DNA from 4 places in the Paraburkholderia sp. Cy-641 genome. Region 4 is predicted to be linked to each of the others. Evidence: riboswitches for the same ligand, from Rfam matches in the RefSeq annotation. Region 4 holds a riboswitch; each other region holds the start of a gene.
The links. A riboswitch is a leader RNA that binds a small molecule or an ion and turns the genes downstream of it on or off. The one in region 4 is predicted to bind cobalamin.

Region 1: it holds a riboswitch for cobalamin, as region 4 does, so the genes downstream of both, F3J20_RS20455 (TonB-dependent receptor) here and F3J20_RS07740 (cobalamin biosynthesis protein) in region 4, are expected to answer to the same signal.
Region 2: it holds a riboswitch for cobalamin, as region 4 does, so the genes downstream of both, F3J20_RS22670 (HoxN/HupN/NixA family nickel/cobalt transporter) here and F3J20_RS07740 (cobalamin biosynthesis protein) in region 4, are expected to answer to the same signal.
Region 3: it holds a riboswitch for cobalamin, as region 4 does, so the genes downstream of both, cobG (precorrin-3B synthase) here and F3J20_RS07740 (cobalamin biosynthesis protein) in region 4, are expected to answer to the same signal.

The regions. Positions count from the first base shown of each region.
Region 1 is NZ_VWWM01000038.1:2,964-8,487, reverse strand. Features, by position in the region: gene F3J20_RS20460 (iron ABC transporter permease) at 1-683, opposite strand, end outside; gene F3J20_RS20455 (TonB-dependent receptor) at 711-2,711, opposite strand; cobalamin riboswitch at 2,801-3,061, opposite strand; gene F3J20_RS20450 (ATPase) at 3,270-3,629, shown strand; gene F3J20_RS20445 (cell division protein ZapA) at 3,626-3,940, shown strand; RNA gene ssrS (6S RNA) at 4,118-4,299, shown strand; gene F3J20_RS20435 (EVE domain-containing protein) at 4,431-4,889, shown strand; gene F3J20_RS20430 (SIMPL domain-containing protein) at 5,152-5,524, shown strand, end outside.
Region 2 is NZ_VWWM01000045.1:5,285-10,808, forward strand. Features, by position in the region: gene F3J20_RS22655 (sensor histidine kinase) at 1-227, opposite strand, end outside; gene F3J20_RS22660 (ammonium transporter) at 675-1,862, shown strand; fluoride riboswitch at 1,902-1,963, shown strand; gene crcB (fluoride efflux transporter CrcB) at 2,039-2,419, shown strand; cobalamin riboswitch at 2,575-2,713, shown strand; gene F3J20_RS22670 (HoxN/HupN/NixA family nickel/cobalt transporter) at 2,747-3,808, shown strand; gene F3J20_RS22675 (IclR family transcriptional regulator) at 4,273-5,109, shown strand.
Region 3 is NZ_VWWM01000003.1:78,586-84,109, reverse strand. Features, by position in the region: gene F3J20_RS02685 (precorrin-8X methylmutase) at 1-615, opposite strand, end outside; gene cobG (precorrin-3B synthase) at 608-2,095, opposite strand; cobalamin riboswitch at 2,233-2,412, opposite strand; gene cbiE (precorrin-6y C5,15-methyltransferase (decarboxylating) subunit CbiE) at 2,600-3,838, shown strand; gene F3J20_RS02670 (cobalt-precorrin-5B (C(1))-methyltransferase) at 3,838-5,040, shown strand; gene F3J20_RS02665 (cobalt-precorrin-6A reductase) at 5,037-5,524, shown strand, end outside.
Region 4 is NZ_VWWM01000010.1:6,691-12,214, reverse strand. Features, by position in the region: gene bluB (5,6-dimethylbenzimidazole synthase) at 1-535, opposite strand, end outside; gene F3J20_RS07750 (cobyrinate a,c-diamide synthase) at 519-1,844, opposite strand; gene cobO (cob(I)yrinic acid a,c-diamide adenosyltransferase) at 1,848-2,450, opposite strand; gene F3J20_RS07740 (cobalamin biosynthesis protein) at 2,447-3,019, opposite strand; gene F3J20_RS31805 (hypothetical protein) at 3,026-3,205, shown strand; cobalamin riboswitch at 3,263-3,503, opposite strand; cobalamin riboswitch at 3,583-3,863, shown strand; gene cobW (cobalamin biosynthesis protein CobW) at 3,984-5,102, shown strand; gene cobN (cobaltochelatase subunit CobN) at 5,109-5,524, shown strand, end outside.

The DNA.
Region 1 (5,524 bases), on a different contig from region 4:
AGCAGCGCGACGAGCGCGGTCCACGGCAGCGCGCCGCCGTTGAGGTCGCCGGTCAGCCAGAACAGCATGCCGCGCAAGCGGCTGTCGGGCGCGAGATTGAGCAGCAGCGTAATCAGCGCGCCCCACCCCGCCGCGATCACCGCACCGGTCAGGAGCAGCCGCGGCGACGTGTCCTGCGGTTCGCCGCGCCATAACTCGCGCCGCGCGAGGCCAAGCACGAGCAGGATCGACACCAACGCACCGGCGAACGCACTCGCATCGACGATCCACCATGCGCCGCCCGCGATCATCGCCACGAGCGCGAACGTCGCCGCGCCGCCCGATACGCCGAGCACATACGGCTCGGCCAGCGGATTGCGCAACAGCACCTGCAGCAGCGCGCCGGCGAGCGCGAGCAACGCCCCGCACGCGAAGCCCGCGAGCGCGCGCGGCAAGCGCAACGTACGCACGATCTCGCCGGCGAGGTCGTCGGCGCGCGCGGGTCCGGCATGCCACGGCATCAACGCGGCCAGCACGCGCGATGGCGCGAGCGGCACGCTGCCGAGCGCGAGCGACGCGACCAGCACGGCCAGGGCGATGACCGCGAGTCCGAGCCAGATCGCGGCCGCGCGCCTTGCGTTCATCGTGCGCATGGTAGGCGTGACGTGGCCGGCAGCCGGCAGCGAGCCCGGCGCGCGATTCATGCGCGCGCGCTCACGCCGGTGCGTGCGTTACTGCTGCTGCCAGCCAAGCGTGACGTAGGCACCGCGTCGCGGCGAGTTATACGAGTAGGCCGTTTCATAGTCCTTGTTCAGCAGATTCTCGATTTGCGCGCTCACGTACCACGCTTTCGTGATGTTGTAGCGCGCCGACAGATTCACGATGCCATAGCCGCCCAGATTGCCGGTGCTGTCCACGCGCGGGCCGCTCACGATCCACTCGCCGCCCACGCGCCAGCCGCCGATGCTGCGATTGATCGCGAGCGAGCCGAAGCGTCGCGCGCGCCGCACGAGGTCGACGTCGTTGTCGAGATCGACGGGATTCTGCAGCGTCAGCGAGGCGCGCACGTCGGTCTTGCCGACATGCCCGCTCCACGATCCTTCGAGCCCCTGCACTTTCGCGTGCCCGACGTTCTCGGCCAGATAGATGCCGGGGATCGTCTGCACGTAATCGATCAGATTCGTATAGCGCGTCTGAAAGGCACTGACACGCACCACGCCGAGCAGGTTCGATGCGTACTGCAAACCCGCTTCGACCGAATGACTGCGCTCGGGCCGGATCGACGGATTGCCGCTCAACGGATAGTACAGATCGTCGAAGCTCGGCGCGCGGAACGCGTCCGAATAGCTTGCGGTTGCCTTCCAGTGCGAGGTGATGTCGAAGCCATAGCCGAGATAGTAACTGTTCGCCCCGCCGAAATCGGAGTACTGGTCGCGCCGCACGTTAGCCTGAATCTGATTGCGGCCGAAGCGCGCGGTATAGCCCGCGAATACCGAATCGACGTGACGGTTGGGCGCCGCGAACGTATCGGAATCGAGGCTCTGATCGAGATGCTCGTAGCCGAGTTGCAGCTTCTGGTTCGCGGCCAGCGCGAAATCGTTCTGCCAGGTGTACTGGCGATTGTCGGTATCGAAGCGGCCGTTGTCGATGCCGTTGGTATTCGACACGCTGCGGTCGTCGCCCTCGGCGACCGTGAAATGCGTGGTCCACCAGTCGGTCAGCTTGCCGTTCGCGAACACCGAGACCTGACGCACCTTGCTATAGAGGTTGTTCAGATCGGTCGGCTCGCCATAGGCGTTGTCGTAGCTGTTGTTGCCGTTCGACTGGAAATAGGTGACGCCGGCGTCCCACCTGTCGCTGAACTTGTGACGCAGCGATGCCGAGAGGCTCTCGTTCAGATTGCCGTTCGCGTTCGGATTCGCGCCGGGCGCTTGCAGCGGATCGAGCGAGGAAAAGCCATCGGTTTTGGTGCGCGCGAGCGAGATGCTGAAGGTCGTGCGGCCGTCCTGATCGAGCGCGCCATTGACGCCGATGGTTTGCGTCTGCGTGTGATAACTGCCGTAGCCCAGCGAAAAATTGAAGCGCGGCGGATGATCGCCGCCATCTTTCGTGAACACCTGCACGACGCCGCCAATCGCACCCGAGCCGTACAACGCCGAGACATTGCCGTTCACGACCTCGACGTGATCGACCTGGTCGAGCGGAATCTGCGCGAGTTGCGCGGAACCGAGGCTCACCGAATCGACGCGCACGCCGTCGATCAGCACCAGCGATTGCGTCGACGACGCGCCGCGCAAAAAGAGGCTCGTCGTCGAACCGGGGCCACCTGTACGCGAGATTTGCGCGCCGGGCGCGAGCTGCAGCAGGCCGGGCAGATCGGTCGCGGTCGTGTCGGCAATGTCCTGCTGATCGAACAGCGTGGTCGGCGGGATCGTATCGGCGAGTGCCTGCGGTCCGCGTTCGGCGGTCACGACGACTGGCGAGAGTACGGTGGCCGGCGGGTTCGCGCGGGGGCTCGCATCGGCATCGGTATTCGCATCGGCGGACGCGCTCGAAGCTGAAGCCGATGATGCGGCCGACGAAGCAGCCGGCGAAGCAACGGGCGATGCAACATCGGCCGGCACGGAAGACGCCGCCGACGCGGCAGCCGTGGTCCCGGCAGTCTGCGCATGCACGACGGGCGGCAGACCCGCGAACGCGAGCAGCGCCGCGCGGGCGAAGGGGGACAGCATGGGTGAGAGTCCTGTGGATAGCGTGCGCAGCCCGCTTCCCCGCAGGCCGCCGCGTAACGAGGCGCCCCCGATGTTTAACGTTTTCGCGGGGGACGTCCTCTCCCTCTGGCCGGTATCCGGGCTGCGACACATCGGCCCCGCCTTCCCACGCGTGACGCGCAGTGGCACACTTGCAGGTTAAGCTTCGACCTGCAATCAGGACCGACCTGCATGACGAGATGCGGTCGCTTACCGTTGCGGGGGCAGCGCAGGTTCGCGCGTGCCGGTGTCGAACCCCGCGCGCGCCCTGCTTCCCGTTTAACTGCGCGCGCCGAAAAGCGCGCGCGGGCACCAGAGTGCGGCCAGTTTAGGAGCGACCCCGGCGAGCGTCAAGAAAGGTCAATCCCTGCGCGAGCCGTGCCGTTGAGTGCAGGTTATTGTCCGATCGACGAGCGGTTTTTCATCTTATGGTCGGGAAAATGCTTGCATAAAGCCAAGTTGTTACGTCTCGAAACGAGACAATTGTCGGAACCTGTAACATTCCGCGCTAAAATGCGAGGTCTTTAGAGGACGCAGCACATGCTCACCGAACTCGAATCACTCTCCCAGAACATCGGCAAGCTGATTGCGATCAGCCAGCGCCACCATGAAGCGCGGCTCGCGCTCGAAGAACAACTCGCGCACACGCGTGCCGAAGTCGAAGCCACGCATGCGGAACTCGCGCAATTGCGCGGGGAGCGCGATGCCCTGCAGGCGGAACGCGATGCGCTCTCCGCCAAGATCGACGACGCTCAGGTGCGCCTGAATGCGATTCTCGAGAAATTGCCGCGTGCCCGCGCGAGCAGCGAACCGGATAACCAGCTCGATCTGCTCGACTCCGCTCAACCCGAACCCGAGGAAGCGGAAAGCGACGTGAGCCGCCACGGAGAAAACGCATGACCACCAAGCAGATCGAAGTATCGATTCTCGACGTACCGTATCGTCTCGCCTGCTCGCCGGAAACCGAAGCCGCCCTGCTCGAAGCGGTCGCACGCGTCGATGCGGAAATGAAGAAAATCCGCAACGGCAGCAACGTGCGCGGCACGGATCGCATTGCCGTCATGGCCGCGCTGTCGCTGGCATCGGAACTGCTTAAGCTGCAAAACAGCGTGCGACACGGAGAAGCATTTCCCGCTGAAGAAATCCGGCGTACAATGCAGCAAATGAACGAACAGCTCGGTACTGTGATTGAACAGTACAGCTTGCAGTAAGCGGTCACAGCCGGCTTCGAACCCAATGTCGAACCGGTCGTGAATTCAACGAAGTAACTTGAAACGCAGTACTTTTTTGCAAAGCGGGTGTGCGGTGTTGGTAAAGCACATGAGCACCTCTCGCAAGCGTTTGAGTTCTTCTGTTAAAGTTTGAACTGCTGTAGCTTCATCGGTTTAGCTTCCCTGCCTGGTTCGCCAAGGTCATATATTCCTTGAACCAATGCCATGTGCACGGTTGCGGAAATTTGTAGCACGGGCGTGCGCGTCACTCTGTCTGATGTACCCGAAGTGTTGCTAACTGCGACCAATTCTGAACCCCCGGTTCAGGATGCCGGCCTAGCGGCTAAGGCGGGGACCTTATCTGGAACGGCATCGTACTTCGGTTCGATGCCGTTTTTCTTTGGGCTGCGTTTTCCGGTGCTGCTTTCAGGTGCTTTTTGCAGGCGCCGGTTCGCGCGCGTCGTTCAATCCCTCACGTTCAATTCGATTCATGCGCTACTGGCTGATGAAGTCCGAACCGGACGAAGCAAGCATCGACGATCTCGCCAACGCACCGCATCGCACGTTGCCGTGGACCGGCGTGCGCAACTATCAGGCACGCAATTTCATGCGCGACACCATGCAGATCGGCGACGGCGTGCTCTTCTACCATTCGAGCTGCCCCAAGCCCGGCATCGCGGGCATCGCGGAAGTGTCGTCCACCGCGTATCCTGACCCGACCCAGTTCGATAACAAGAGTCCGTACTACGACGCGAAGTCGTCGCAGGAAACGCCGCGCTGGATGCTCGTCGACGTCGTGTTCAAAAAGAAGATTCCGCTGATTCCGCTTGCTGCGCTGCGCGAGCATGCCGAGTTGCAGGACATGCGTGTGCTCGCCAAAGGCAACCGTCTGTCGATCACGCCGGTGACCGAAGCCGAATGGCGTTTCATCACAAAACAGCTTGTTTGAGGGCATATCCGGCGTTCGCTCGTGACTTATGACGAACGGGTGAACGCACCGTGTTGTTCTCCACATGGCGGATAACGCCGAATTAGGGAACCAAGACAACGCGAGCCGCGCCTAATGATCGGACACGCGTGTTGCAGGGCTCATTGAAGGGCTTCGCCTGGCCGGCGAGCCAGCCCGTCGCGAAAGCGAACCCGCAACCCCTACGCCATCACATGTCACTTGTGTCACACGTGCACAACCTGTTCATACAAGGAGTTCAACAATGACGAAACAAGCCGCACGGGCCCTCGCACTCGCTCTCGCCTGCACCGCGCCTGTCGCGCTCGCGCTGACCCCGACCCTCGCGCGCGCGCAAAGCGTCATGCCGCAGCCCGCGGGCGTGCTGTCGCTCAATGCGCAGGCGAGCGCGGAAGTCCCGCAGGACGTCGTCGACATCACATTGTTTTACGAGCAGGAAGCGAGCGATCCGTCCTCGCTCACGGCCACGCTGAACGAGCGCGCCGACGCCGCCTTGCAGAAGGCGCGCGGCGTCAGCGGCGTAACGGCGCGCACGGGCGCATTCTCGATCTTCCCATCCACCGATCGCGATGGCCACATTTCGACGTGGCGCGGCCGCGCCGAAGTCGTGCTCGAAT
Region 2 (5,524 bases), on a different contig from region 4:
GTCGTGAAGCGGACGTCGTTGGCAAGCACGGCGCCGCGCAGCGCGACCGATTCCGACAGCACCGGGTCGAGAATCGCGGTGCTCTGGCGCAGCACTTCCTCGCTGTGCATTGCCCAGCGCTCGGCTCGCGCCGTATCGGCCTGCGCCTTCACGAGTCCGGAGAGCAGCGCCAGTTCGAGAACGGCGGGAATCGCGATCAGCAACAGGCCTTTAGTGGTCAGTCTCATGCGTACGCATTGGTGGGAATGGCCGGCGGATCGTGCACGGAATCGGCACATTATGTCGGCGTTTGCGCGGGAAGACAAAGCGGGCCGCAGGCCGGGCCGCACGGGAAGCCGGCGCGAACGCGACGCGAGACACGCCGCCCGGCTGTCGGGCGCCGTATGCACCGCATACACCGCAGGCGCCTCATGCGTCAGGAATCCAGATAAAACTGTAATAGAAATCGAAGATTATGCCCCCAGCTGGATCATTCCCGCCGCCATCCGGCGCGCATGCACTTTTTTTGTGCCTGTTGTCGCTATTCAGGTGCAAAGTCCAGCCCACGCGGCACGGTGCGAAATCGTGTGCAAGTCCATCCCGGTGCCTGCTTGCACCGCACCGGCGCCGCCGGCACAACTTTGGCCCACTTCTTGCTCACATAGCGCACTTTTTGGCATAAGCGGGACACATCGATGGAAAGTCTGAAATACGGCGCCGACACCGAGTTTCTTCTGCTCGGCGCCGCCATGGTGCTGGCGATGCACGCGGGCTTCGCGTTCCTTGAACTCGGCACGGTGCGCAAGAAGAATCAGGTCAATGCGCTCGTCAAGATCCTCGTGGATTTCGCCGTCTCGACGATCGCGTATTTCTTCATCGGCTACACGATCGCGTACGGCGTGCAGTTTTTCGGCAGCGCCGCGTCGCTCGCCGAGCACAACGGCTACGGGCTCGTGCGCTTCTTCTTCCTGCTGACGTTCGCCGCCGCGATTCCGGCGATCGTCTCGGGCGGCATCGCCGAGCGCTCGAAATTCAACCCGCAGCTGTTCGCGACGTTCGTGCTGGTCGGCTTCGTCTATCCGTTCTTCGAAGGCATCGCGTGGAATGACCGCTTCGGCATTCAGGACTGGCTCACGCAGGCGTTCGGCGCGCCGTTCCACGACTTCGCGGGCTCGGTCGTCGTGCACGCGTTCGGCGGCTGGGTCGCGTTGCCGGCCGTGCTGCTGCTCGGCGCGCGCCACGGCCGTTATCACCGCGACGGCGGCATCGCCGCGCATCCGCCCTCGAACATTCCGTTTCTCGCGCTCGGCGCATGGGTGCTGACGGTCGGCTGGTTCGGCTTTAACGTGATGAGCGCGCAGACGCTCGACAAGATCAGCGGCCTCGTCGCGGTCAACTCGCTGATGGCGATGGTCGGCGGCACGCTGAGCGCCTGGTTCGCCGGCCGCAACGACCCCGGCTTCACGTACAACGGCCCGCTCGCCGGACTCGTCGCGGTATGCGCGGGCTCCGACCTCATGCACCCGCTCGGCGCGCTGGTGACGGGCGGCATCGCCGGCGTGCTGTTCGTCTATATGTTCACCTGCGTGCAGAACCGCTGGCGCATCGACGACGTGCTCGGCGTATGGCCGCTGCACGGCCTGTGCGGCGCGTGGGGCGGCATCGCGGCCGGCATCTTCGGGATGCGCGCGCTGGGCGGCATGGGTGGCGTGTCGCTCGGCGCGCAGGTGCTCGGCACGCTCGGCGGCATCGTCGTGGCGGTGCTCGGCGGCACGCTCGTGTATGGCGTGATCCGCATGACCGTGGGCCTGAGGCTCGATCAGGAAGAGGAATACAACGGCGCGGATCTGTCGATCCACAAGATTTCGGCGACGCCGGAGTGAGCCGGGGTGCGCGTACAAATGCGCACACCGATGTTAGACTGCGCGGCTGGAGATGGCATTCTCCCTTAACCGCCCTTGGGGCTGATGATGCCTGCTACGCCCGGTCATGCGGACGCGGCATCGTCTCGCCCGCATGAACCGGTTTGTCGACACACTCCGGTTTCCGATCCTCTTCCATGTATTGGTCCTTTCTCGCTGTCGCCATCGGCGGCGCACTCGGCTCGCTGTTTCGCTGGTTCCTCGGCATTCGCCTGAACGGCCTGTTTAGCGGACTGCCGCTCGGCACGCTGGCCGCCAACGTGATCGCCGGCTACATCATCGGCGTGGCGGTCGCGGGCTTCGCGCGCGTGCCGCAACTCGCGCCGGAATGGCGGCTCTTCGTCATCACCGGTTTGATGGGTGGTCTCTCAACGTTCTCGACCTTCTCCGCCGAAGTCGTGCAACGCCTGCAGGACGGACGGCTCGGCTGGGCGGCCGGCGAAGTCGCGATTCACGTCAGCACCTCGCTCGCGATGACGATCCTCGGCATCGCAACGGTGTCGCTGCTGTCGCGCTGAGCAGCCGGCTCGACACTCGCTCGGCACCCGCGCAGTACTCGCGTGCGGACATGCGTGCCGCCGCCCGAAAAACCCAACCGGGAGCGAAACCGGAACCCGTTCGACGGTCTCGCCGACTCTCGCGGCCGGCGCAGAAATCGACTTTTCAGTATCGGCGATGTATAAGCCCACAGGGCCTACGCCTCAACACGGACACAGCGGGAAGCCGGTGAGATTCCGGCGCGGTCGCGCCACTGTATCGGGGGAACCTGTTTCACCCCGGAGTCAGACCTCGCTATGTCGTCTTTTCCCAACCTGCACGGAACGCGCAATTCCTGGAGATTCAACATGCTTGATCGACTCGCCGAGATTTTCAACGATTCGGATTCGAGAGTCCGCAGCAAATTATTCGGCATCTACGGCGTGCTGATCGCCATCAACCTGCTCGCGTGGGTGTGGGCGATCGTGGCGTTCCACCACTATCCGGTGCTGCTCGGCACCGCGCTGCTCGCGTACGGATTCGGCCTGCGCCATGCCGTCGACGCCGACCACATCGCCGCCATCGACAACGTGACGCGCAAGCTCATGCAGGAACGCAAGCGGCCCGTTGCCGTGGGCTTCTTTTTCTCGCTCGGCCATTCGAGCGTCGTCGTGCTCGCGTCGGTCGCGGTGGCGCTCGCGACCACCGCGATCCAGGGCCGCTTCGACAACTACAGGGAGATCGGCGGCATCGTCAGCACGGCCGTGTCGTCCTTTTTCCTGTTCGCGCTCGCGCTGATGAACTTCCTGATTCTGCGCGGCATCTACCGCGCGTGGCGCCACGTGCGCAATGGCGGCGCCTATGTCGACGACGACTTCGACATGCTGCTCGCGAATCGCGGCTTCATCGCGCGCCTGTTCCGGCCGCTCTTCCGGCTCGTGACGCGTAGCTGGCACATGTATCCGATCGGCTTTCTGTTCGGCCTCGGCTTCGACACCGCCACGGAAATCGGCCTGCTCGGCATCGCGGCGACGCAGGCGGCCAAGGGGCTCTCGCCGTGGGCGATCATGGTGTTTCCGGTGCTGTTCAGTGCGGGCATGTCGCTCGTCGACACGCTCGACGGCCACCTGATGCTCGGCGCCTACGGCTGGGCGTACGAAAGGCCGCTGCGCAAGATCTACTACAACATGACGATCACGCTCGTCTCGATCGCGGTCGCGCTCGTGATCGGCGGCATCGAGGCGCTCGGCCTTCTCGCGGATCAGCTGAACCTGAAAGGCGGCATCTGGGACGCGATCGGCGCGCTCAACGATAACTTCGGCATGCTCGGCTACATCATCATCGGCATCTTCGCGCTCAGCTGGCTCGTGTCGGCGGTGATCTATCGCGTGAAGCGTTTCGACGAGGTGCAGACCAACCCGCAGGTCTGAGCGTACGAGAGCGGAAAGAAAGCGGAAAAGAAAAAAAGGCGTCACGTTGCCGTGACGCCTTAAAAGTTCTAGCCATTCCGAGGGCCGTGCTAGAACCTGAGAGACGGTATTAAAGCAAAAGCAGCGGGGGTTAAAAGCGGTGCCGCGGTGCCTGAAAGCAGACTTCGAAAGCATTCGCCGCCGAGCCCCTTGCATTCCCGCGCGATACGGGCAACGGGAACGATACGGCCGGCAACCTTTCTGGAAGATTCCATCTTTCGAAATAATGTTCCATTTTTTATGATTATGCTGACTAAGTCAAGCAAAATCCGAATCCAGGTCGTTCCGGCAACTTTTTCCGATAGAATCGATTTGTCACAAACAAAACTGAACTGGTGCCACGGCTGGAAGATGCCCGCCGTCTTCCGTAGACCGGCCGTCGACGGGGGACGAACTCAGAATCTGAAATACAGTTCCAAAAAACCATGAAACGACCTACTCCGATCCCGAGCGCAGCGGTCGTCGCCAAAGACCGGGACGGCTCGGGCGACGAAGTCACCGCCCTCGCTCGCGGCCTGACCGTGCTGCGCTCGATTGCCGCCGCGAACGCGCCGCTGAGCAATCGCGAACTCGCCGAACTCACCGGCATTCCGAAGCCGACGGTCTCGCGCATCACGGCGACGCTGGTCAGCGTCGGCTTCCTGCTGCGGCTGCCCGACAGCGAACGCTTCGTGCTGACTTCGTCGGTGCTGGAGCTGAGCAACGGCTTTCTGCGCAATTTCGACATCCGCGCCCGCGCACGGCCTTTCCTGATCGAACTCGCCGAGCGCACCGCCCTCTCGGTGCATCTGGCCGTGCGCGACCGCTTCGACATGGTCGTGATCGACACGATCCGGCCGCGCTCGGCGGTGCTCGTGTCGCGGCTCGAAATCGGCTCGCGCATGAGCCTGACGCGCACCGCGGTCGGCCGCGCCTATCTGGTGGCGCTCGAGCAGCCGGAACGCGAAGCGTTGCTTGCCGGTCTGCAGACGGCCGAAGGCAACGAATGGGGCTACATCGGCGGACGGCTCGAAAGCGCGATCGAGGACACGCTGGAGCGCGGCTTCGCGATCGCCACCGGCGAGTGGTACGACGGCCTCAATGCGATCGCGCTCGGCTTCGTCGGGCCGTCGGGCGAGCGCTATGCGGTCAATTGCGGCGGCGCGGCCGACCAGTGCCCGCGCGACTGGCTCATCTCGCATGCCGCGCCCGCGCTGCTCGAATGCATCGGCAAGATCGTGCTCGAAGTCGGCGGCACGCCGGCGCGCCGGCTCGACACCTGAGGCACCGAGACAGACACCGCGACAGGCACGGCGAAAAGCACCGCGGCCGGATGCGCCACCAGCCGGCGCACGCGGCCGACGGCGCCCGGCGAGGCGCCCCTTCACACCAGGCCAACAATTTCCCAACATCCTGTAACCTTCGTAATTAAACGAAAAATAGGCGGCTGGACTGTTACAGAGACCGCAACGTACGATCACGCATCCCGTCGCGGGATACACGCGCATCTGGCCGTTTTTGCCGTCGAAAACGGCGCCGCGCGCGCCGTGGTGATTCCGCATTGCGTTAACATCTCTGTCCCGCGCCTCGGGTAGCATCGCGTTGCGCGACGCACCCGCAACCGAACGCAACCTGACGCAACCGCAGCCGCCTGTCATGCCGTCCACGTGTCGCCGCCCTGCGGGCGCGGCAAACGCG
Region 3 (5,524 bases), on a different contig from region 4:
CGTTGCGAGCGCGTTGACCGCCGCGGCCGCCATCGCGCTGCCGCCGCGCCGTCCGTGCACGACCACGTAGGGCACGCCGCGGCTGTTTTCCGCGAGCGCCGCCTTCGATTCGGCCGCGCCGACGAAGCCGACCGGAAAGCCGAGAATCAGCGCGGGCTGCGGCGCGCCCGCATCGAGCATGTCGAGCAGATGGAACAGCGCGGTCGGCGCATTGCCGATCACGACGACGCTGCCGGCGAGGTGCGGGCGCCACAGCTCGAGCGCGGCGGCCGAGCGCGTATTGCCGATCTCGCGCGCGAGCGCGGGCACGTTCATGTGCGTGAGCGTGCAGATCACCGCATTGTCGGCGGGCAGCCGCGCGCGCGTGATGCCCTGCGCAACCATGCCCGCGTCGCACAGGATCGGCGCGCCTTGCGCGAGCGCCACGCGGCCCGCCGTGCCCGCGCCGGCGGAGAACGCGAGGTCGTCGATCACGTCGACCATGCCGCACGCGTGGATCACGCGCACCGCGAGTTTTTCGAGGTCGGCGGGAATGCGTGACAGGTCGGCCTCGGCGCGAATCGTCGCGAAGGATTGGCGATAGATCTCCTGACCGTCGCGGATGTAATCAAGCATCGGGTTTATTCCTGACGAGACGCGCGAGCAGGTCGGCGGCCTCGTCGATCGTCAGTGGGGGTGCGACGCAGTGGCCGAAACCGGAGCGGCCGTCGCGTCGATAAAGGTCGTAGACGCCGGGCGCGGCGGCGAGCAGCGTGTACGGCGTGCAATGCGCGGCCGCGCACGAGCGCGGGCAGCCGCTCAGATGCACGTCGACGCCGGCGGGCAGTCGCGCGGCCAGTTGCAGCGCGTCGGCCTTGGTGTCGGCGAGACTCTTCGCGCAGCCTGGCGAGCCGGTGCAGGCGATCACGTGCGTGATGGCTTGGGCGGGATCGCAGGCGAGGCCGAGCGCGCCTAGCTGCGCGAGGACGGCAGGCACGGCCTGCGTCGGGATGTCGGGCAGCAGCACGCTTTGCCACGGGGTGATGCGCAGCGTGCCGTTGCCGTATTGCTGTGCGAGCGCGCCGAGGCCCTGCAGCGCCGCGGCGCTCAGACGCCCGAGCGGCGGCTGGCCGCCGACGTGCCAGGTGTGTGCGCCGCGCTGTGCGTGTGCGCCGAGGCGCAGCGCGGCGTCAGCGCGAAGAGGGCGTTGCCAGTGCGCGAGCGAGGCGTCGCGGGCGAGCGGGAAATCGACGTAGCGCTGCGCGTGTTCGAGGATCGCGTCGGCGGAGTGCGTGGCGAGCAGGTCGCGCATGCGGGTGGCGTGGGTGTCGGCGTTGGCGTCGGCGAGATCGAGGAACGTGTGCAGCAACGCGCGTACGAGCGCCAGGGCATGCGATGGTGCAACGGCAGCAAGGGGGCGGGGGCCGGCGAGGTCGCGGCGAGTGCCGGTGTCGGCACCAAGGTCCGCCCCATCTCCCGGGCATCCCGCGAGCCCGAACACGAAGCGCACGCCGCCTTCATCCGCCGACGCCGCGAGCCACACATCGTGCGGATGATCGACCCGCGCGAGCCGTTCGCCGCCGTCGAGCAGCAGGGCGAATTTCGGCGACAACGCCGCGAAGCGCGCCTCGTCTTGCAGCAGCGCGAGCAATTCGGCGCACAACGGCCTCGTATCGATCAACGCAGACGGATCGCGGCCGGCGGTGGGGCTGGTCATCACGTTGCGGATGTCGTCGGCGAAACCGAGAGCGGTGGTGTCCGGAGGAGCGTTTGCGTCGTTCGCGTCGAGCGGGGAAGAGCAAGAGCCAGCGGCCGAACCGGAAGCAGGAGCAAAAGCAGGATCAAAAGCGCACAGAGAACCCGCCCCCGGCCCCAACCCCGCTTCGATCAACTCTCCGCTCAACGCCGCCTCATGCCGCTCGCGCACGCCGCGCAGCTGCAGATTCGCGCGATTGGTCAACTCGATCACGCCGTTCGCGTGCCGCGTGCTCGCCTCGGCGATCGCGCGCGCCTGCGCGGCGCCGAGTTCGCCGCCCGGCAGCTTGATCCGGCAGAGGCCGCCGTCGCGCGCGGCGACGATGCGCAGCAGCCCCGGACACGCCGAGGGCCGCGACATCGGAAGCGCGTGGGGCAAAACGGTTGAGGGCGAAGCTCGATTCAAGACGGACACCGGGAATAGCGTCGCGCAACGGCCCGAGCAGGCCGCGTCGCGGACCTTGCTGCGGCATCGGTACACCCCGCCCGATGTTGGCTGGCACGAACAGTTGCGCCGGCAGGTCTCCTGGCTCGCAGGTCATGGTCCGCCGCGGCCTTCCCGGTCGAACCAGTGGCGCGTGGCGCAGGCGGACTCGCTGCATACAGTTGCGGGGGCAGCCACATCGTTACTGTGTTCCCTCTTGGGCCCCGAAGGGCGCCGGCGGCTGTATTATGCCTTTTTTCGAACCGCGCAACGAGGCTGGGCGCTTTGACTGGCGCGCCTCGGCGCGCTTTCGAAGGCTTCGCCGGCCGCGCTGCCGGACGGCTTTCGTAGGCGTTTCGGGCATGCTTTGAGCCTGTTTTTGAGCCTGTTCCAAGCGCCTTTTCAACCGCTTTTCCAACGACAAACGATGAGGATGGATGCATGCCGGCATGGCTGACCGTGGTGGGCATTGGCGACGACGGCTTCGCCGGATTGGGACGGCCCGCGCGGCGTGCTTTGCTTGGCGCCTCGGTGGTGTATGGCGGCGAGCGGCATCTCGCGATGCTGCCGGCGCGGCTTGCCGCGCGCCGCGCCGCATGGCCGCGTCCGTTCGATCTCGCGCCGCTGCTCGCCGAGCGTCCGCACGCGGTGTGCGTGCTGGCGAGCGGCGACCCGATGCTGTTCGGCGTCGGCGCGACGCTCGCGCGGCAGTTGCCGGCCGGCGAGTTGCGCGTGCTGCCCGCGCCGTCGTCGTTGTCGCTCGCGGCCGCGCGGCTCGGCTGGCCGTTACAGGACGTCGCGACGGTGTCGCTGGTGGGCCGGCCGCTCGCGGCGCTGAACGCGCATCTGCATGACCGTGCGCGCCTCTTCGTGCTGAGCGCCGATGGAGGCACGCCTGCGGCGCTCGCGGCCGCGCTCGTCGCGCGCGGCTTCGGCGCGACGCGCATGAGCGTGCTCGAACATCTCGGCGGCGAGCGGGAACGGCGCATCGAGGGCCGCGCCGATCAATGGCCGGCCGGCGAGATGGCCGCGCTCAATCTGATCGCGCTCGACTGCCGCGCGTCCGCGCATGCGCCGCGTCTGCCACTGAGCGGCGGCCTGCCCGACGACGCATTCATTCACGACGGCCAGTTGACCAAGCGCGATATCCGCGCGATCACGCTCGCGCGCCTCGCGCCGGCGCCCGGCGAATTGCTGTGGGACGTCGGCGCGGGCAGCGGCTCGATCGGCATCGAGTGGATGCGCGCGCATCCGGCCTGCCGCGCGATTGCGATCGAAGCGCACGAGATGCGCCAGGGCTTTATCGAGCGGAATCGCGATGCGCTCGGCGTGCCGGCGCTGCAACTCGTGGCCGGCCGCGCGCCCGCCGCGTTGCAGGGGCTGCCCGCGCCGCATGCGGTGTTTATCGGCGGCGGCGTGAGCGAGCCCGGTGTGCTCGACACCTGCTGGGCGAGTCTGCGCAACGGCGGCCGGCTCGTCGCCAATGCGGTCACGCTGCAAGGCGAGGCGGCGCTCGTCGCATGGCGCGAGCAGCATGGCGGCACGCTCACGCGTATCGCGCTCGCGCAGGCGCAACCGCTCGGCGGTTTCGACACGTGGCGCCAGGCGTTGCCGATCACGCTGCTCGAAGCGACGAAGCCGGCCGATGCGTCGCCGGATAACCGGTCGGCCGATTCGTGATGCGCGACGAGACTCCCGAACAGCCGGCGCCGCTGCGCAGCGGCTACACGACCGGTAGCTGCGCGACGGCGACCTCGCTCGCGGCGGCGCGGCTGCTGCTCGCGGGCGTGGTCAGCGAGGTCGCCGAGATCGTGCTGCCGAAGGGCCAGCATGTACCGATGCGGCTCGTGTTTTGCCGGTTCGTGGCGCGGGGCGATGAGGGCGGGACGCAGGACAGCGGGTTAACGGGCACGCATGGCAACGAACATGACAATGAACAAGCGGGTGTGCAAATAAACCCGCAAGCAAGCCCGCACAGCGGACGGATCGCCGAAGCCGGCACGATCAAGGACGCCGGCGACGATCCCGACGTGACCCACGGCGCGGTCGTCTTCGCGCGCGTGCGCCTCGTGCCCGAGCCCGGCGTGATTTTTCGCGCGGGGCCCGGCGTCGGCACGGTCACGCGCGCGGGGCTCACGCTGCCGGTCGGCGAACCGGCGATCAACCCGGTGCCACGCCAGATGATGACGCGGCATCTGAGCGAACTCGCCGCGCAGCACGCGTACCGCGGCGGCTTCGAGGTGACGGTCGGCGTCGAGGGCGGCGAAGAACTGGCGCTGAAAACGATGAACCCGCGCCTCGGCATTCTCGGCGGGTTGTCGATTCTCGGCACGACCGGCATCGTGCGGCCGTTTTCGTGCTCGGCGTATATCGCGTCGATCCATCAGGGCATCGACGTCGCGCGCGCGAACGGCTACACGCATCTCGCCGCCTGCACCGGCAACGCGAGCGAGGACGCGATGCGCGCGCACTACGGCCTGCCCGATATCGCGCTGATCGAAATGGGCGATTTCGTGGGCGCGGTGCTAAAGCATATGAAGCGCGCGCCGGTCGAGCGGCTCAGCATCTGCGGCGGCTTCGGCAAGCTCAGCAAGCTCGCGGCGGGCCATCTCGATCTGCATAGCCGCAATTCGAGCATCGACCTCGAACAGCTTGCGGCATGGGCCGCCGCGCATGGCGCCGACGCCGCGCTGCAAGCCGCGATGCGCGCGGCCAACACGAGCCAGCAGGCGCTCGCGCTAGCGCATGCGCAGCAGGTGCCGCTCGGCGATATCGTCTGCGCGCGCGCGTTGGCCGTCGCGCGTGAGATCGTGCCGCCGCAGGTCGGCGTCGAGACGTTTGCGATCGATCGCCAGGGCAAGCTGGTCGGAGCCGCGCGATGATGCGGGTTCTGCTGCTCGGCGGCACCGGCGACGCGCTGAAGATCGTGCGCCGGCTCGGCCCCACGCACGTGTACAGTCTCGCGGGTCTCGGCAAGGTGCCCGACGATTTGCAGTGCGCGGTGCGCGTCGGCGGTTTCGGCGGTGCCGACGGCCTCACGCGTTACCTCGAAAGCGAACGGATCGGGCTCGTGATCGACGCGACCCATCCGTACGCGGCGCAAATCAGCGCCAACGCGGCGCAGGCGAGCCGCGCGGCGCACGTGCCGTGCTGGGCACTGCGCCGTCCGGCGTGGCAGCCGCAAGCCGGCGACGACTGGCGCATGGTCGGCGACTGGCACGAACTGACGGCGGCGCTCGCGCCGTTCAGGCGGCCGCTCTTCACGCTCGGGCGCGAACCGCTCGCGCATCTCGACGAAATCCCGCCGCATCAGTTCTGGACCGTGCGCGTGCTCGACCCGCACCCGGACACGGCGCGCTCGCGCAC
Region 4 (5,524 bases):
GGCACAGAATCGCGACCGGCCGCGCGCCCGCGGGCATGCGCAGCAGCTCGCGCACCGCCTCGACGTCGAACAGCGACACCCAGCCGAGCCCGAGCCCTTCCGCGCGCGCGGCGAGCCACATGTTCTGGATCGCGCACGCAACCGAGGCAAGGTCCATCTCCGGCAACGTGCGGCGTCCGAACACGTGCCGCTCGCGCCCGTCCATCAGCGCGATCACGAGCAGTTCCGCGCATTCGAGCATGCCCTCCACCTTGAGCTTCATGAACTCGTCGCGGCGCTTGCCGAGCGCGTCGGCGGTGGCGAGCCGTTCGCGCTCGACGATGTCGTGCAGGGCCGTGCGCAGGGTTGAATCGGTAATGCGCGCGATGCGCCACGGCTGCATGAAGCCGACGCTCGGCGCGTGATGCGCGGCGTCGAGCAGACGCCGCAGCACGGCGGGATCGACCGGATCGGCCACGAAGTGGCGCATGTCGCGGCGTTCGTAAATCGCGCGATATACCGCGTCGCGCTCGGAATCGTCAAAAGGCTGCGCCATGGAACAGGGCGGCCGTGAAGGCCGGGTTGGAAGGCCAGTAGGCGTGCATATAGGTTGCCACAATCGGGCCCACGCGATAAACCGCCTCGCCGGCGGCGTCGCTGTGCGCGCGTGTGGCGAAGCGCAGCGGCGCGAGCGGCGTGCTGAGCTTCGAGTAGTGGAACGTGTGGCCGGTCAGCGGGCCGTGCAGGCTGTCGATCTGCTGCATGCCGAGCGCGGCGAAGCGCTTTTGCAGCGTCGCGTGACCGGGCACGAGGCCGAGCATGGGCGTGCTCGTGCCGTGCGCGTCGGTCAGCCGGTCGAGCAGATAGAGCATGCCGCCGCATTCGGCGACCACGGGCTTGCCCGCCGCGACGTGCGCGCGGATCGACGCGGCGCTGCGCGCGTTGCCGGCCAGCGTCGCCGCGTGCAGCTCGGGATAGCCGCCCGGCAGATAGAGCGCGTCGATGTCGTCGGGCAGGGCTTCGTCGGCGAGCGGCGAGAAGTCGTGCACTTGTGCGCCGAGCGCTTCGAGCAGCGCGACGTTGGCCGGATAGATGAACGAGAACGCGGCGTCGCGCGCTATCGCGATCCGCTTGCCGTCGAGCAGGCGCGGCAAGACTTCGGGCACGGGCGAGTCGAAGTCGACGGCCGGCGGCAACTCGGCGAGCGCGGTTGCCGCGAGCGTATCGGCCGCGTGCTCGAGGCGCGCGTCGAGGTCGTCGATTTCGTTTGCCTGGTGCAGGCCAAGGTGCCGGTCGGGCAGCGTGATTTCGTCGCTCGCGGCGATGTGCCCGCACCAGTGCAATTCGGGCGGCAGCGCTTCCTGCAGCATCTGCGCGTGGCGCGCCGAGCCGACGCGATTCGCGAGCACGCCATGAAACGGCAGTTCGGGCCGAAAGCGCGCGAGCCCGAACGCGAGCGCGCCGAAGGTCTGCGCCATCGCCTGCGCGGAGATCACCGCGAGCACCGGCACGCCGAACGTCGCGGCGAGATCGGCGCTGCTCGGCGTGCCGTCGAACAGGCCCATCACGCCTTCGATCAGGATCAGATCGGCCTCGGCCGCCGCCTGCGCGAGCAGGTTGCGGCACGCGGTTTCACCGACCATCCACAGATCGAGCGACAGCACCGGCGCGCCGCTCGCGCGCGCGAGGATCATCGGGTCGAGAAAGTCCGGGCCGGTCTTGAACACGCGCACGCGCCGTCCGAGCCGCCGGTGCAGGCGCGCGAGCCCCGCCGTGATCGTGGTCTTGCCCTGGCCCGAGGCGGGCGCGCTGATAAAGAGCGCGGGACAGGCCGGGCGGCGCGTCGCTTCGGGCGCTGACGGCATCGCTCAGAACTCCACGCCGCGCTGCGCCTTCACGCCCTGCTCGCGATACGGATGCTTGATCGCGCGCATTTCGGTGACGAGATCGGCGGCTTCGATCAGCGCGTCCGGCGCATGGCGGCCGGTCACGACGACGTGCAGCATCGGCGCGCGCGCGTTGATGACCGACAGCACTTCGTCGAGCGGCAGGTATTCGTACTTGAGCACGGTGTTCAGTTCGTCGAGGATCACCATCTGATAGTCGCCGCTTTCGATCATCCGGCGCGCCTCGTCCCAGCCCTTGCGCGCGGTGGCGATGTCGGCGTCGCGGTTCTGGGTGTTCCAGGTGTAGCCGTCGCCCATCGTGACGAAATCGCAGTGTGCGATCGCGCCGAGAAAGTCGCGCTCCGAGGTATGCAGCGCGCCCTTGATGAACTGCACGACGCCAAGGCGCATGCCGTGGCCGAGCACGCGCACGGCCATGCCGAACGCGGCCGTGCTTTTGCCCTTGCCGGTGCCGGTGTTGACGATCAGCAGGCCTTTCTCGACGGTCGCGGCGGCCTGTTTCTTTTCATGGCCCTCGCGGCGGCGTTCGGTCATGCGTTGATGCGATTCGGGATCGGTTTTCATCGAAGGTCCTGTTGGGGAGTGTCGGGTTGGGTTGGAGCGGTGTCGGCGTCGCTGCTGGCCGAGGCGATCGCGACGGTAACGCCGTCGTGCACGGTCTTGGGTACGAGCAGGCGCGCGGGCTGTGTGGGCGATGCAGCGGCTGACGCAGCCGCCAGGGTCTGCGCCGCGAGCAGCGCGCAGGGTTCGCAAACGCCATCGACGCCGAGATGCGTTTGCGCGGCCAGCGACGGCGTGGCGACCGGCACCGCGGCGATCTGCTCGCGGCTGAACACCTGCAACGGCAGCGCATGACGCGCGCAGAATTCGCGCAGGCCCGCTTCGTGGGCTTTGGCGTCGAGCGTGGCGACGGCGTGAATCTGTTCGAAAGAAGCGACGCACGCGTGCGAGCCGAGCGCGGCGCGCACCGCCGCTTCGATCTGTTGCGCCGAACTGCCGAGGCGACAGCCGATGCCGACGCCGAGCGTCTTGCCCGGGCGTCCGGTGTGTCGAGCGGCATCGGCTTTGGCTTCGGCATTCGCGTCAGCGCAAGAGGCCTCGTGCCCGGCGCTGGCGAGCGAGGCGCGCGTCATCGCGGCATGCAAGGCAAACGCCTCGCGGTAATGGAAAAAGGGCGGCTGCCTGCAAGGGCGCACGCGGCAAGGAAGATCGAGGTCATGCGGTACTGCGAATCCGGGCTTGGACCATCGCGCGGCGCGTTGCGTTTTCGCGGCGAAAACCCCGTGGAAAAACGCCACGCGCGGCGCGGCCATGCTTGAACGCCATCACATCCGTTCCCCGCGGATTCCGGCGGCCGGCAACGCAGCGATGAACGCGGCGCCGCCTCCGCGTCTGGCCGGTATCCGGGCTGGCGGCCTCACGCGCTTTGCCTTCCCGTCCGGATTCATCGGACAGTGGCGCGAAAAACGCATGTGCGACGCGGCCGGAACGGCGCTCGCGTCGCAGGTCGCTTACCGTTGCGGGGACAGCACAGATTGAACGCATGACGCGCTGCCTGTTTCCCGTTTAACTGCACACGCGAGCGCATGTGCGGGCACCAAACGCGCGCATACGATAGCACATGGCGCCCCGCCGGATAAGCGCGCGCGGCGCTTCACGCGGTGTCCTTTCCTTGACTGCGCATGGCCGTGGGCCTACACTCGCACGCACTTCTGGTGCTCGCGCGCGCATCCATGCGCGTGCAGTTAAACGGGAAACAGGGAGCCCACCTGCTCTGGAACGGGCCAACCTGTGCTGTCCCCGCAACGGTAAGCGAAAAGCGGTATCGGCTGCATGGCCGGCCACCGCGGAGCCGGCTTCGATGTCCACGCGCAAGGCTGCGTCGGCATATCACCACTGGTCGAGAAACCACTCGGCCGGGAAGGGGAAGCGGCGCTTTCGCCAGCCCGGATACCGGCCCGAAGATGCAGGACGGACGCCACGGGGATGCGGCGTCGCGTTCACGACCTCACTTTCCGCTTTCTGTTTTCCGTTGTCGCGGCAACGCCGGCGCTCGTTCCGGCATGCGCGGCGCAACGCCTTCGGATGAACCTCACGATGCAAACTCAATTGCGCAAGATCCCCGTCACGATCGTCACGGGCTTTCTCGGCAGCGGCAAAACCACGCTGCTGCGGCACATTCTTCAGCATGCGGGCGGCAAGCGCATCGCGGTGATCGTCAACGAGTTCGGCGAACTCGGCATCGACGGGGAGATCCTCAAGGGTTGCGGCATCGGCTGCGATGAAAACGGCGTCGAAACCGAAGGGCAACTGTATGAACTCGCGAACGGTTGCCTCTGCTGCACCGTGCAGGAAGAGTTTTTTCCGGTGATGGAAAAGCTCGTCGAGCGCCGCGGCGAAATCGATCACGTGCTGATCGAAACCTCGGGTCTCGCATTGCCGAAGCCGCTCGTGCAGGCGTTCAACTGGCCGCAGATCAAGAACAGCTTCACGGTCGACGCGGTCGTGACCGTCGTCGATGGTCCGGCTGCCGCGAGCGGCCAGTTTGCCGCGAACCCGGTCGCCGTCGATGCGCAGCGCAAGGCCGATCCGAATCTCGATCACGAATCGCCGCTGCACGAGCTGTTCGAAGATCAGTTGTCCGCGGCCGATCTCGTGATCCTGAACAAGACCGACCTCGTCGACGATGCGCAGCAGCGCGCGGTCGAAGCGCTGATTCGCGGGGAGATTCCGCCGCAGGTGAAGATCGTGCGCGCGCAGCAGGGCCAGCTCGATCTGCACACGCTGCTCGGGCTCGAAGCGGCTTCGGAAGAGACGATCCACCTGCGCCACGATCATCACGGTTCCGCCGACGATCCCGACCACCACCACGACGAATTCGATTCGGTCGTCGTGGAAGCGCGCGTGTCGTCGCGCGACGCGGCGATCGCCGCATTGCAGACGCTTGTCGAAGGCCACACGATTTATCGCGTGAAGGGCTTTGCCGCGTTGCCGGGCGCGGCGATGCGCCTCGTGATTCAGGGCGTGGGGCGGCGCTTCGACAGCTATTTCGACCGGCGCTGGCAGGCCGGTGAAAATGACGGCGGCGCGCACGCCGGCAGCCGTTTCGTGCTGATCGGCGAAGACCTCGATCAGGCCACGCTGCAACGCGCGTTCGACGCGGCACTCGACGCCGCCGCTCCTGCGCCCGCGAGCGTTGCCGCACACCAGGCGTAAGCGCTCATGCATCTGCTACGCACGACGCCGGGCGGTTTCGTCGACGATACGCAGGGCGTGATCCGTATCGATCAGCAGCCTGCCGATATCGTCGTGCTCAGTTCCGCCGACACCACGCTGTCGCTGCTCGCGAGCGTGGTGCCGCGTCTCGGCGACGGCTTCCCGAGCCTGCGGCTCGCCAACGTCACCTATTTGCGGCAGCCGGCGTCGGTCGATTTCTATCTCGACGACGTGTTGCAGCATGCACGCGTCGTCGTGGTCGATCATCTCGGCGGCGAGGCTTACTGGCCGTACGGCATCGAGCAGGTCGTCGCGCTCGCGCAGCGCAGGCAGCAAACGCTTGCGATGTTTTCCGGCGATTTGCAGGAGGACCCGAACCTGCTCGCGCGCAGTACCGCGAGCGCCGAGCTGTGCCATCAGTT